Regions from separate parts of the Streptomyces paromomycinus genome, predicted to be linked through region 2. Evidence: riboswitches for the same ligand, from Rfam matches in the RefSeq annotation. Region 2 holds a riboswitch; the other holds the start of a gene.
The links. Region 2 has a riboswitch for S-adenosylmethionine ahead of OEIGOIKO_RS30865 (aminotransferase class V-fold PLP-dependent enzyme). Riboswitches for the same ligand answer to the same signal wherever they lie in the genome.

Region 1: linked by a shared signal. The riboswitch ahead of thrC (threonine synthase) and the one ahead of OEIGOIKO_RS30865 (aminotransferase class V-fold PLP-dependent enzyme) in region 2 are both predicted to bind S-adenosylmethionine.

What each region holds. Positions count from the first base shown of each region.
Region 1 covers NZ_BHZD01000001.1:4,107,797-4,115,084, reverse strand. The annotation lists gene otsB (trehalose-phosphatase) at 1-152, shown strand, start outside; gene OEIGOIKO_RS16960 (alpha,alpha-trehalose-phosphate synthase (UDP-forming)) at 213-1,673, opposite strand; gene OEIGOIKO_RS16955 (glucosyl-3-phosphoglycerate synthase) at 1,774-2,721, opposite strand; SAM riboswitch class I at 2,885-3,041, shown strand; gene thrC (threonine synthase) at 3,059-4,348, shown strand; gene OEIGOIKO_RS16945 (MoaD/ThiS family protein) at 4,532-4,810, shown strand; gene OEIGOIKO_RS16940 (cold-shock protein) at 5,249-5,452, shown strand; gene groL (chaperonin GroEL) at 5,881-7,288, shown strand, end outside.
Region 2 covers NZ_BHZD01000001.1:7,146,157-7,153,444, reverse strand. The annotation lists gene OEIGOIKO_RS30875 (rhomboid family intramembrane serine protease) at 1-175, shown strand, start outside; gene OEIGOIKO_RS30870 (Lrp/AsnC ligand binding domain-containing protein) at 172-453, shown strand; gene OEIGOIKO_RS30865 (aminotransferase class V-fold PLP-dependent enzyme) at 548-1,954, opposite strand; SAM riboswitch class IV at 2,135-2,252, opposite strand; gene trpD (anthranilate phosphoribosyltransferase) at 2,337-3,401, opposite strand; gene qcrB (cytochrome bc1 complex cytochrome b subunit) at 3,548-5,185, opposite strand; gene qcrA (cytochrome bc1 complex Rieske iron-sulfur subunit) at 5,182-6,246, opposite strand; gene qcrC (cytochrome bc1 complex diheme cytochrome c subunit) at 6,243-7,052, opposite strand; gene ctaE (aa3-type cytochrome oxidase subunit III) at 7,132-7,288, opposite strand, start outside.

The sequences.
Region 1 (7,288 bases), 3.0 Mb from region 2:
TGCGGTCGGACGGTCTGGCCGGGGTGCTGGTGTGCAGCGGCAGCGCGGAGGTCGCCGAGCTGGCCGGCCGGGCGGACCTGGTCGTCGACGGCCCGGCGGGCGTCGTCGCGCTGCTGCACGCCCTCGCGGACCGGCTGGAAGAGCCCGCCTGACGGGCTGCGGCCGGACCACCTGACGGCTGCGGCCGGGGCCCTCCCGGGGCCCCGGCGCCGCTACTCCTCCAGCGCCCGCAGCTGCTGGAGGAACCACCGGTCCGGCGGCAGCGCGGTGGCCGCGGCGGCCAGCCGCTTCGAGCGCTCGGCCCGCTCGCCGTCCTCCATGGACAGCGCCTCGTGCAGCGCGCGCGCCGTGGCCGAGATGTCGTACGGATTGACGCAGACGGCGTCCTCGCCCAGTTCCTCGTACGCCCCCGCCTCCCGGGACAGCACCAGCGCGCAGCCCGCCTCGGAGATCACCGGGACCTCCTTGGCGACCAGGTTCATCCCGTCCCTGATCGGGTTGACCAGCGCCACGTCGGCGATCCGGTAGGCGGCCAGCGACCGCGCGAAGTCGTCCTTCACGTGCAGCACGACCGGCTGCCAGCCCGGGGTGCCGTACTCCTCGTTGATCTCCTCGGCCAGCCGCCCGACCTCGTCGGTGTAGGCGCGGTAGACCTCCAGGTCCTGCCGGGAGGGGTAGGCGAACGCGATGTGCACGACCCGTTCGCGCCACTGGGGGTGCCCGGCCAGCAGCGCCCGGTAGGCGCGCAGCCCGCGCACGATGTTCTTGGACAGCTCCGTACGGTCCACCCGCACGATCGTCTTCCGGTCCGGCCCGCCGATCTGCTCGCGCAGCGCCGCCAGCCGCTCGTCCACGTCCGGGCGGTGCGCCCGTTCCCGCAGGAACTCCGCGTCCGCGCCCAGGCCGTGCACGCCGAGCCGCGTCGTCCGGCCCTCGTGGACGATGCTCAGCCCGCCGTCCGCGCCGTGCGCCACCTCGGCGCCCAGCACCGCCGCGCAGCACTCGGCGAACGCCTCGGCCCAGCGCCGCGTCAGGAACGCGGCGCGGTCGCCGCCCAGCATGCCGCGCAGCACCGCCTCGGCCACGTCGTCCGGCAGCATTCGGAAGTAGTCCGCGGGCGCCCACGGCGTGTGCGAGAAGTGGCCGATGCGCAGGTCGGGGCGGCGGGCGCGGAGCAGACCGGGCACCAGCGTGAGGTGGTAGTCCTGCACCAGCACCACGGCGCCGGGCGCGGCCTCGTCGGCGAGCGCGTCCGCGAAGGCCGCGTTGTACGCCTCGTACGACGCCCATCGGGCGCGGAACGCGTCGTCGAAGGAGGGCTCCAGCGGCGTCTGGTAGAGCATGTGGTGGACGAACCACAGCACGGAGTTCGCGATGCCGTTGTAGGCGTCGGTGAAGACGTCGGCGGGGATGTCCAGCATGCGTACGTGCTGGCCGCCGGTGTCGGCGGTGTCCAGATGGCCGCCGTCGCGCCGGGCGGCCTCGCGGTCGCCGTCCCCGAGGGCGGCGCACACCCACACCGCACCGGCGTCCGGGCCGATCGCGGACAGCCCGGAGACCAGCCCGCCGCCGCCCCGTTTGGCAGTCAGCGTGCCGTCGTCCTCCTTCGTGTACGAGACCGGACCGCGGTTGGACGCGACGAGGACCTTGGCACCAGAACGCTCGGAGACCATGTTGCGAGACTAGCCCGCCACCCATCCGCTCAAACGTGCGGAGCGGAGGCGGAACGTCACTGTTTGCGCGGCGCCGGAACCGGGCTCCGGACCGACGGCGTCACGCCGCCCGGCGCTCCGCGTACTCCGGTATCTCCGCCATCGGCGGCCGCTCCTCGGTGTCCACATCCCAGGTGCGCGGCACGAAGCCGGTCTCGCCGCGCTCGAACTGGGTCAGCCGGGGGCGCACGAGGTGGCCGCGGGCCAGCCGCAGCTGCGCGGTGCGGTAGATCGCCGCGGCCATCCGGCCGAGCGCCTGGCCGCCCTGGTGGCGGTGCTTGCGTACGCCGATGTCCACCTGGGCCAGCGCGTCCAGCCCGGCCGTGTGCAGTGCGTCGACCAGCAGGCCCAGCTCCACGCCGTAGCCCACCGGGAACGGCAGCCGCTCCAGCAGGGAGCGGCGGGCCGCGTACTCCCCGCCCAGCGGCTGCACGAATCCGGCGAGCTGCGGCCAGTGCAGGTTCAGCAGCGGCCGGGCGACCAGCTCGGTGACCCGGCCGCCCTGGCCCGCCGCCTCGCCCAGCGGACGGTCGTACATGCCCTTGACGAACTGCACGTCCGGGTCGGTCAGCAGCGGGCCGACGATCCCGGAGACGAAGCCCGCGTCGAATTCGCGCAGGTCCGCGTCGACGAAGCAGACGATGTCACCGCCGGTGGCCAGCAGGGAGCGCCACAGCACCTCGCCCTTGCCGGGCAGCGCGGGCAGCCGCGGCAGCACCTCGTCCCGGTGGACCACCCGCGCGCCCGCCTCGGCCGCGACCTTGGCCGTGCCGTCCGTGGATCCGGAGTCCAGCACCACCAGCTCGTCGACGAGCGGCACCGACGGGGTCATCAGCTCCGTACGGATCGCCTCGACGATCGCGCCGACCGTCGCCTCCTCGTCGAGCGCGGGCAGCACGACGGAGACCGTCTGCCCCGTCTCGCGCTTCGCGGCCAGCAGCCGGTCGAGCGGGCGGTCCGCGGCCGACCAGGACCGGCTGGCCAGCCAGCGCTCCACCTCTTCCAGCACGTGCGGATCTCCTTCGTTACCGGATCAGCGATGTGATCCATCTCGCGGTGCGGACGGCTGTCTCGACCGCCCGGCCCTTCGGCTACAGTCTTGAACAACGCGATCGCCCCGGACATGCCGGGGTCGGCGCGACAAACGCCTGGGCCCCGGCCCGGTGCCATACCGCTCATCCAGAGGGGCAGAGGGATACGGCCCGTTGAAGCCCCGGCAACCCTCCAGCCGGTCTCCGTCGCCGCGCACGTACGCGGCCCGCGAGGCTCCCGGCTCGGGAAGGTGCCAATTCCGTCTCGCGGCGAGATGCGTCGCGAGGAAGATGAGGAGAAAGGGCCTCGCCTCCATGGCTGTGCAATCCGTCGAAAGCACCCCGTCCGCCAGCGTCTCCCTCGGTCCCGCTGTCGCGCTGTCCTGCCGCGAGTGCGGCGAGCGCTTCGACCTCGGGCCGATCTTCGCCTGCGTGTCCTGTTTCGGGCCGCTGGAAGTGGCGTACGACCTGCCGGCCGGCGACCCCGAGGGCCTGCGCAAGCGGATCGAGGCGGGCCCCAACAGCATCTGGCGGTACGCGCCGCTGCTGCCCGTCCCGGCCGACGTGGCGGACAAGCCCAACCTCAACCCCGGACTGACCAAGCTGGTCAAGGCCGACAACCTGGCCCGTGAGCTGGGTGTCACCGGCGGCCTGTACGTCAAGGACGACTCCGGCAACCCGACGCACTCCTTCAAGGACCGCGTCGTCGCCATCGCCGTCGAGGCCGCCCGCGCCTTCGGCTTCACCACCCTGTCCTGCTCCTCCACCGGCAATCTCGCCGGGGCGGTCGGCGCGGCCGCGGCCCGGGCGGGCTTCCGCTCCTGTGTGTTCATCCCGCACGACCTGGAGGCGGGCAAGGTCGTCATGGCCGCGGTGTACGGCGGCGAGCTGGTCGGCATCGAGGGCACCTACGACGACGTCAACCGCTTCTGCTCGGAGCTGATCGGCGACCCGCTCGGCGAGGGCTGGGGCTTCGTCAACGTCAACCTGCGCCCGTACTACGGCGAGGGTTCCAAGACGCTCGCGTACGAGATCTGCGAGCAGCTCGGCTGGCGGCTGCCGGACCAGATCGTCATTCCGATCGCCTCCGGCTCCCAGCTCACGAAGATCGACAAGGGGCTGAAGGAGCTGATCGCGCTCGGCCTGGTCGAGGACAAGCCGTACAAGATCTTCGGCGCGCAGGCCGAGGGCTGCTCCCCGGTCTCCACCGCCTTCAAGGCGGGCCACGACGTCGTACGGCCGCAGAAGCCGGACACCATCGCCAAGTCGCTGGCCATCGGCAACCCGGCCGACGGCCCGTACGTGCTCGACATCGCCCGGCGCACCGGCGGCGCGGTCGAGGACGTGAACGACGCGCAGGTGGTCGACGCGATCAAGCTGCTGGCCCGTACGGAGGGCATCTTCGCCGAGACCGCCGGCGGGGTGACCGTGGGCGTGACGAAGAAGCTGATCGAGGACGGGCTGCTCGACCCGGCGCTGACCACCGTCGTGCTCAACACCGGCGACGGGCTCAAGACGCTGGACGCCGTGGCGCCGACGACCGGGCCCACGGCCACCATCCGCCCGAGCCTGGACGCGTTCCGCGCGGCCGGTCTGGCGGGCTGACCGCCGCGCGCGGCTGCACACACCCGTACGCGGTCGCGCGCACCCGTACGCGTCGGTACACACCGGCACGCGTCCGTACACCACGGCACGCGCCGGCGTACCTCCGTCCGCTCCCGCGGCCACCGGTACGCCCGCGCCCGCCGCCCCTCCGCACTCCTCTCGCGAGCTGGAAGGCAGCACACCATGAGCGTCAACGTCCGCATCCCGACCATCCTGCGCACCTACACCGGCGGCCGGGCCGAGGTCCCCGCCGAGGGGGCGACCCTCTCCGAGGTCATCCAGAACCTGGAGCAGAACCACGCCGGCATCGCGGCCCGCGTCCTGGACGACACGGGCAAGCTGCGGCGCTTCGTGAACGTCTACGTCAACGACGACGACGTGCGCTTCGAGCAGGGCCTGGCGACGCCGACGCCGGACGGCGCGGGCGTCTCGATCATTCCGGCGGTGGCCGGCGGCTGCTGAGCCGGTCACCCGGGACGCCGTAACGATCTTTTTCGGCCCTTCCCCGGTCCGACGGCTGGAATCGCCCCGTCCGCCACGAAGCGGACGGGGCGATTCCGTGTTGTTAAAGGCGATACAGTTGAGGTGATTACTCGTTCAGCGCGTGCCGAACGCCTATGAGGGCCCGGCAAGTTGTGCGCGAAGTGTGGACATGATTTGTCGCGTTGGTGCGCTTTGCCCGGCCCGACTTGCCCTGCCGTATGGGCTTTTCTTCGCATATTTGCGATTGTTCCCGAGAAGAATTCTCGTCCGACTGACCTGTTGCGCTGGGCAGTTGGACAGATACATTCAGCGGCGGTCGACGCGTTCCGGCGCACACCCCCTCCTGTCGGGGGTGAGGTCTGACCCGGGTCCGCGGAGTGCGGTCCTGTGCAAGGGCCAGTAATAGGGGAGTTAGGCATGGCTCAGGGCACCGTCAAGTGGTTCAACGCGGAGAAGGGGTACGGCTTCATCGCGGTCGACGGTGGTGCGGATGTATTCGTCCACTACAGCGCGATCCAGATGGACGGTTACCGCACCCTTGAGGAGGGTCAGCGGGTCGAGTTCGAGATCTCGCAGGGCCAGAAAGGGCCGCAGGCGGACATGGTCCGCGTGGCCGGCTGAAGCGCCGACCGACTGCTGCGTACGAAGGTCCGCGTCCCCTGCGGGGGGCGCGGGCCTTCTGTGTTTGGGTGGGTCGGGGGCGGGTGCGGGGGAGCGCCAGGTCATCCGCCCGCACCCGGTTTGACACCCGGCCCCCACGGGGATGGCTCCCGCCAAGCCGCTTGCGCCCTCCCGTCGCCCGGCCGCCACCCCCATACGAGGCTTCTGCGAAGCCGCTTGCACTCTAAGGGGTCGAGTGCTAATCATTGCGTTAGCACTCTACGAGTGAGAGTGACAGCTAAGGACCGACTCGGTGAGGTCCGCGGGCAGGTGGGGCAAGGAACCACCGGCTCGCGAGCCGTCCGTCGCGGGCGCCAGCGCGGTCCGGAGTATCCACCCTCCCCCAGACGCAGTCCGGGGGGACCCCCAGTCCGGGAGGACCACTTCACATGGCCAAGATCATCGCGTTCGACGAGGAGGCACGGCGCGGTCTCGAGCGCGGGATGAACCAGCTCGCCGACGCCGTCAAGGTCACCCTTGGCCCCAAGGGCCGCAACGTCGTCCTCGAGAAGAAGTGGGGCGCCCCCACGATCACCAACGATGGTGTGTCCATCGCCAAGGAGATCGAGCTCGAGGACCCGTACGAGAAGATCGGCGCCGAGCTGGTCAAGGAGGTCGCGAAGAAGACGGACGACGTCGCCGGTGACGGCACGACGACCGCGACCGTCCTGGCCCAGGCCCTGGTCCGCGAGGGGCTGCGCAACGTGGCCGCCGGCGCCAACCCGATGGCCCTGAAGCGCGGCATCGAGCGCGCCGTCGAGGCCGTCTCCGCCGCCCTGCTGGAGCAGGCCAAGGACGTGGAGACCAAGGAGCAGATCGCTTCGACCGCCTCCATCTCCGCCGCCGACACCCAGATCGGCGAGCTGATCGCCGAGGCCATGGACAAGGTCGGCAAGGAAGGCGTCATCACCGTCGAGGAGTCCCAGACCTTCGGTCTGGAGCTGGAGCTCACCGAGGGTATGCGCTTCGACAAGGGCTACATCTCGGCGTACTTCGCCACCGACATGGAGCGTATGGAGGCGTCGCTCGACGACCCGTACATCCTCATCGTCAACTCGAAGATCTCCAACGTGAAGGACCTCCTTCCGCTGCTGGAGAAGGTCATGCAGTCGGGCAAGCCGCTGCTGATCATCGCCGAGGACGTCGAGGGCGAGGCCCTGTCGACCCTGGTCGTCAACAAGATCCGCGGCACCTTCAAGTCCGTCGCCGTCAAGGCCCCGGGCTTCGGCGACCGCCGCAAGGCCATGCTCGGCGACATCGCCATCCTCACCGGTGGCACGGTCATCTCCGAGGAGGTCGGCCTCAAGCTGGAGAACGCCGGTCTCGACCTGCTGGGCCGTGCCCGCAAGGTCGTCATCACCAAGGACGAGACCACCATCGTCGACGGTGCCGGTGACAGCGAGCAGGTCCAGGGCCGCGTCAACCAGATCCGCGCCGAGATCGAGAACAGCGACTCGGACTACGACCGCGAGAAGCTCCAGGAGCGTCTGGCGAAGCTGGCCGGCGGCGTGGCCGTCATCAAGGCCGGTGCCGCCACCGAGGTCGAGCTCAAGGAGCGCAAGCACCGCATCGAGGACGCCGTGCGCAACGCGAAGGCGGCCGTCGAGGAGGGCATCGTCGCCGGCGGTGGCGTCGCCCTGCTGCAGGCCTCCTCGGTCTTCGAGAAGCTGGAGCTGGAGGGTGACGAGGCCACCGGTGCCGCCGCTGTGAAGCTGGCGCTGGAGGCCCCGCTGAAGCAGATCTCCGTCAACGGCGGCCTTGAGGGCGGCGTCGTCGTGGAGAAGGTGCGCAACCTGG
Region 2 (7,288 bases):
CCCGGGCGTGGCCTACCTGGCCCACGTCGTGGGCTTCGCGGTGGGCTTCCTGTACGCCTGGGTGCGCTACCGGCCGAGCCCCGCTCCGCCCGGGGAAACGGCCGCGGCCACCGGTAGGGTGGACTCCGCCGGAACGGCGAAGCAGCAGGCGGCCGAGGGAGAGAGCCAACCGTGATCACTTCGATCGTGCTCATCAAGACCAGCGTGGACCAGATCCCGGAGATCGCGGAGAAGATCGCCGCACTGGAGGGCGTCAGCGAGGTCTACTCGGTCACCGGTGCGCACGACCTGATCGCGCTGGTGCGGGTGGCCCGGCACGACGACCTGGCGGACGTCATCCCGGGCCGGATCAGCAAGGTGCCGGGCGTCGCCTCCACCGAGACGCACATCGCGTTCCGTACGTACTCCCAGCACGACCTGGAAGCGGCCTTCGCCATCGGCCTGGACGCCTGAGCGGAGCCCGCGCCGCGTACGGCGCCCGCTCCGCACACCGCACCCACGCCGCGGCGCCCGGACAGCGGAGCGCCGCGGCGGGGCGGTCTTCTGGTTACGCGGCCGCCGCGGTGTCCGGCACGCAGCGCCCGTCCTCGGTGCGGTAGCTCCACCGCGCGCCCTGCGTCACCAGTTCCTTGACGGCCGCCACGAAACGCTCCACGTGCTCGTCGGGCGTACCGGCCCCGAAGCTCACCCGGATGGCGTTCAGGCTCTGCTCCCCCGGTGCCCCTTCGGGCGCGCCGCATTCGCCCGGGGCCTGGGACTCGGCACCCAGCAGGGTCCGTACGAGGGGGTGCGCGCAGAACAGCCCGTCGCGCACGCCGATGCCGTACTCCGCGGAGAGCGCCGCCGCGAAGTGCGAGCTGTTCCAGCCCTCGACGACGAAGGACAGCACGCCCACCCGCGGGGCGTCGTCCCCGAACAGCGAGAGCACCGTGACCTCGGGCACCTCGGCGAGACCCGCCCGTACCCGCTCGACCAGCTGCTGCTCCCGGGCGACCAGGCCCTCGAAGCCTGCCTCGGTGAGCGCCTTGCAGGCGGCGGCGATGGCGTAGACGCCGATGACGTTGGGCGATCCGGCCTCGTGGCGGGCGGCGGTGGTGTGCCAGTCGACGTCCACCCCGCCGTCGGCGCGGCGCGCGACCGTGCGGCTGGCGCCGCCGCCCGCGAGGTACGGCTCGGCCGCCTGGAGCCAGTCCGCGCGCCCGGCCAGCACGCCGGCCCCGAAGGGCGCGTACAGCTTGTGGCCGGAGAAGGCGACCCAGTCCACGTCCAGCTCCGCGATGTCGACCGGGTGGTGCGGGGCGAGCTGGGCGGCGTCGAGCACGATGCGCGCGCCGTGCGCGTGCGCCGCGGCGGCCAGCTCCCGTACGGGCCACAGCTCACCGGTCACATTGGAAGCACCCGTCACGCAGACCAGCGCGTTCGCGTACGGCTCCCGCTCCGCCAGCGCCCGCTCCAGCGTCTCCACCGCCTGCCCCGGCGTACGCGGCGCGTCCAGGTACGTCACCTCGACGTCCGCACGCTGCTCCCAGGGCAGCAGCGAGGCGTGGTGCTCGGTCTCGAAGACGAACACCCGGGTGTCGGCCGGCAGCGCGGCGGCCAGCAGGTTCAGCGAGTCGGTGGTGGAGCGGGTGAAGACCACCTGGTCCCCCTCCCCGCACCCCAGGAACCGGGCAACCTCCGCCCGGCTGCTCTCGAACAGATCGGTGGAGAGCTGCGAGAGGTAACCCGCGCCACGGTGCACGCTGCCGTAGTACGGGGCGTACGCGGCCACGTCGTCCCAGACGCGCTGGAGCGCCGGGGCGCTGGCGGCGATGTCCAGCGCCGCGTACTCGACCTCGCCGCCGGTGACGAGCGGGACCAGCACGTCACGGCCCAGCACGGGCAGCGGGGCACAGACGGCGGCGTCGGCGGCGGAATCGGTGGTGGCAGAGGTGGCAGCGGCGGAAACAGGCATGGTGAACTCCCGTGCAGACAGGGCGACTTCGCTGCGGGGCCCACACGCCGAAGCGGGGCCGGACCGGCAGCGGTGAAAGAAGAAGGGGTGAGCAAAAACGGAAAACGGGGCCGAACGGCCCTAACGCATTCGCTGCGACACGGGAGATCTCCCTCAAGGACCAGGATCCCTGGCACGAGGGATCCGCGCTTGCCGCAGACCTCGCTGCCTGCGACCTGGTCATCACCCGGGGCACCCCGCCACGGACGGAGGGTTGCCGGACAGCGGGCCGGGGCCGTAGTCGCTGTCACTCGTGACCTGGGCAGAATCATGCCACACGATCGGGAACGCGCAAGGCCCGGTCCGTATCCCGGACCGGGCCCCGCGTCACACCACAGCCGCCTCAGGCGTTGCTGGCCGCCACCCACCGCTCCAGCGCCCGGCGGGCCGCCCCCGAGTCGACGGCTTCGGCGGCCCGCTCGATGCCCGCCGCGATCTGCTCGTCCAGCGGCGCCGCGGTCGGCTCCAGGGCCACCAGCGCCGCCGCCGAGTTGAGCAGCACCGCGTCCCGTACCGGGCCGGTCTCACCGCCCAGCAGGCGGCGCGCCACGTCCGCGTTGTACGAGGCGTCGGCGCCGCGCAGCGCCTCCACGGGCACCAGGCCGATACCCACGTCCCGCGGGTCGAAGGTCTCCTCGCGTACGCCGCCGTCCCGGACGACCCAGACCTTCGACGTGGCCGTGGTCGTCAGCTCGTCCAGTCCGTCGTCGCCCCGGAAGACCAGCGCGCTGGAGCCGCGTTCGGCCAGTACACCGGCCAGGATCGGCGCCATCCGCGCGTCGGCGACGCCGGTGGCCTGCGCCCGTACCTTCGCCGGGTTGGTCAGCGGGCCCAGCACGTTGAACGTCGTACGGATGCCCAGCTCGCGCCGGGCGGGCGCCACGTGCCGCAGCGACGGGTGGAACTTGACCGCGAAGCAGAAGGTGATCCCGGCCTCCTCGGCGACCTCGACGACCCGGCGCGGGGTCAGGTCCAGGTTGACGCCCAGCTTCTCCAGCACGTCGGAGGCGCCGCTGGCCGACGAGGCGGCGCGGTTGCCGTGCTTGACGACCTTCGCGCCGGTGCCGGCCACCACGATCGAGGACATCGTGGAGATGTTGACGGTCTTGGCGCCGTCGCCGCCGGTGCCGACGATGTCCACGCTCGGGCCCGGCACGTCGATGAGGTTGGCGTGCGCGTACATCGCCCGGACCAGACCGGTGATCTCGGCGACCGTCTCGCCCTTGGCGCGCAGTGCCACCGCGAAGCCCGCGATCTGCGCGTCGGTGGCCTCGCCGCGCATGATCCGGTCCATCGCCCACGCGGTGTCGTCGGCGCCCAGGTCACGGCCCTGGAGGAGCGCGTCCAGGACGCCCGGCCAGGTGCGGACCGCCACGCTGTCGCCGCCGTTCGGGGTCGCAACGTTCATGGTCCACACTCCTGGATTCGTGTCCTGCTGGTGCCGAAACCCTATCCGGCGCCCGGACATGCCGGAGGGCCCCGTCCATGGTCAGGAAGGGGCCCTCTGGGTGGCGTACTTACGCGGGGGTGCTGCCGTGGGTCACACGGCGGAGATCAGTGGTGGCCGTGGCCGCTGGTGATCTCCTTGTACTCCTCCGGGGTCGGCTTCGGGATGACGTTGTCCTCGCCGTAGTAGCCCTTCGAGAGCTTGGCGCGGAGCTTGGTCGTCCGCTTGACCTTCCGCTCGACACCGTTCTCGTCGACCTCCGGGCCGATCTCGAACGGCTTGGGCTGCTCGTGCTGGGTGAGGGTGTGCAGCTGCTCCTGGTTGAGCGGCTCGTGCACCTCGATGAACTCACCGTGCGGCAGCCGCTTGATGATGCCGGACTCGCGTCCGTGCAGCACCTTGTCGCGGTCGCGGCGCTGGAGGCCCAGGCAGATCCGCTTGGTGACGATGAAGGCCACCACCGGGCCGACGAAGAAGCCGATCCGGACGAACCAGGTCAGCGAGTTCAGCGACAGGTGGAAGTGGGTGGCCCACAGGTCGTTGCCGCCGCCGATCAGCATGATGAGGTAGGCGGTCAGCCAGGCCACACCGAAGCCGGTACGGGTCGGAGCGTTGCGCGGGCGGTCCAGGATGTGGTGCTCGCGCTTGTCGCCGGTGACCCAGGACTCGACGAACGGGTAGACCGCGATCGCCACCAGCACCAGCGGGAAGATGAGGATCGGGATCAGCACACCGAAGTTGATGGTGTGGCCCCAGATGTCCCACTCCCAGCCGGGCATCACACGGACCAGACCCTCGGCGAAGCCCATGTACCAGTCGGGCTGGGCGCCGGTGGACACCTGGTCGGGCCGGTACGGGCCGATGGCCCACACCGGGTTGATGCTGGCGACCGCCGCGATCACCGAGATCACGCCGAAGACCAGGAAGAAGAAGCCTCCGGCCTTGGCCATGTAGACCGGCAGCAGCGGCATGCCGACGACGTTCTTGTTGGTCTTGCCGGCACCCGGGAACTGCGTGTGCTTGTGGTAGAAGACCAGGATCAGGTGCGCCACCAGCAGACCCAGCATGATGCCGGGCAGCAGCAGGACGTGCACCGTGAAGAACCTCGGGATGATGTCGTGCCCCGGGAACTCCCCGCCGAAGATGAACATCTGCAGGTACGAGCCGACCAGCGGCATCGCCAGGATGACACCCTCGATGAACCGGACGCCGGTGCCGGAGAGCAGGTCGTCCGGCAGCGAGTAGCCGGTGAAGCCGGTGAACATGCCGAGCACCAGCAGCAGGAAGCCGAACAGCCAGTTGACCTCGCGCGGCTTGCGGAAGGCGCCGGTGAAGAACACCCGCATCATGTGCACCATCATGGCGCCCAGGAAGACCAGGGCCGCCCAGTGGTGGATCTGCCGGATGAGCAGACCGCCGCGCACGTCGAAGCTGATGTCCAGCGTCGACTCGAACGCCTGCGTCATCCGGATCCCGTGCATGGGCACGTACGAGCCGTGGTAGGTCACCTCGGCCATGCTCGGGTGGAAGAACAGCGTCAGGTAGACGCCGGTCAGGATGATGATGATGAAGCTGTAGAGGCAGATCTCACCGAGCATGAAGGACCAGTGGTCCGGGAAGATCTTGCGCATGTTGGCCTTGGCGAGGCTGTAGATGCCCAGCCGGCCGTCCGCCCAGTCGGCGATCCGCTCGCCCCGCGGCGCCTGGCCGCGGCGCGTGGTGGTCGCGCTCGTCTCGTTACTCATCCGCGCTCCCAGAAGCTCGGGCCGACGGGCTCCGCGAAGTCGCTGACGGCTTCGAGGAAGCCGTCCTTGACCGTGATGTGCAGCTGCGGCAGGGCGTGGCCGGCCGGGCCGAAGATGACCCGGCCGCCGTCGGCCAGGTCGAAGGTCGACTGGTGGCAGGGGCACAGCACGTGGTGCGTCTGCTGCTCGTAGAGGCTGATCGGGCAGCCCACGTGGGTGCAGATCTTCGAGTAGGCGACGATGCCCTCGTGCGACCAGTCCAGTTCCTGCTTGTCCTTGATGTTCTGCGGCTGGATCCGCACGAGCATCAGGGCGTCCTTGGCGATCTTCTGGTTGAACTCGTGGTCGTCCTCCTCCAGGCCCTCGGGCTTGGCGAAGGTGAGCGAGCCGACCGCGATGTCCTCGGGACGCAGCGGGAGGTTGGTCGACTGGTTGACGAGGCGGATGCCCTTCTTCCAGCCGGTCGTACGGAGCTTCTTCTCCGGCAGCGGACCGAGGTCGCGCAGCAGCACCACACCGGAGAGCGGCACCAGGGCCAGCGCGCCGAACATGGTGTTGCGGACCAGCTTGCGGCGGCCGATCGCGGATTCCTTCGCGCCTGCGCGGAAGTCCTCCATGACCTTGGCCTTGACCTCGGGGGCCGCCTCGATCGGGTGCCGGTCGTCGGCGACCTCCTCGTCCGACATCAGCGTGCGGGCCCAGTGGACCGCGCCGGCGCCGATGCAGAAGAGCGCCACACCGAGCGTCAGGCCGAGCCAGAAGTTCAGCGCGCTGACGTGGCCGAACGGCCAGATGTAGGTGATCTCGTCGACCGGGAAGATCACGTAGGCGGCGATGAAGCCGACCGTCGCGAGCATCGACAGGGTGAAGAGGAAGGCGACCGCGCGCTCGGAGCGCTTGGCGGCCCGCTCGTCGATGTCCTGGATGCGGGGCTCGTGGGGCGGCAGCCCCGGGTCGGCGAACGGGTTGTCCGCCGGCTCGACCGCGCCGCCGTGAGCCGTGTCCCGCTCACCGGGGAGGTTCTTTTCTGGCACGTCTTCGTGTCGTCCAGTCTCACTCATGACTTCTTGGCCTTCGTAGTCCGGGCTGCGACCCAGATGGCGACCGCGATCAGCGCGCCCAGGCCGGCGATCCAACCGAAGAGGCCCTCACTGACCGGGCCGAGACCGCCCAGGCCCAGACCACCGGGGCTGGGGGTGTCGTCGCTGTTGACGGCGCCGAGGTAGGACACGATGTCCTTCTTGTTCTGCGGGGACAGCGAACCGTCACCGAAGGAAGGCATGTTCTGCGGGCCGGTCTCCATGGCCTCGTAGATGTGCTTCGGGTCCACGCCTTCGAGCGTCGGTGCGAACTTGCCGTTGGTCAGGGCGCCGCCCTTACCGGTGAAGTTGTGGCACTGCGCGCAGTTCGTACGGAACAGCTCACCGCCCTTGGCGATGTCCGCGCCGTCCTTGCTGTACTGCTCCTTGCCCGGCACGCTGGGACCGGCACCCAGCGACGCGACGTACGCCGCGAGCTGGTCGATCTCGGCCTGGCTGTAGATATTCTTCTTCCGCGGCACCTGGGCGCCGGGCTGCTGCGCCGGCATCCGGCCGGTACCGACCTGGAAGTCGACGGCGGCGGCGCCCACGCCGACCAGGCTCGGGCCGTCGGAGGTGCCCTGACCGCCGGTGCCGTGGCAGCTGGCGCAGCCGACGGCGAAGAGCTTCTTGCCCTCCTTGATGGCAAGAGACTGGGCGGTGTCATCGGCCTGAGCCTTGTCCGCAGGCGCGAACGCGGCGTACAGCCCCCCAGTGACCGCCAGCGCGAAGAGTAGGACGACGAGCGCCGCCAGCGGATGGCGCCGTCGTGCGGAGAGCTTTTTCACGGATTACCCCGGTGTCAGGATCTTCTGCGTCGATGCTTTGGCTATGTCTGTCTGATGCGCGGTTCCGGTGCGTGACCGGTCAGCGGATCAGGTAGATCGTGGCGAAGAGGCCGATCCAGACGACATCGACGAAGTGCCAGTAGTAGGACACGACGATGGCCGCGGTGGCCTGTTCGTGGGTGAACCTCTTGGCCGCGTACGTCCTGCCCAGGACCAGCAGGAAGGCGATCAGGCCG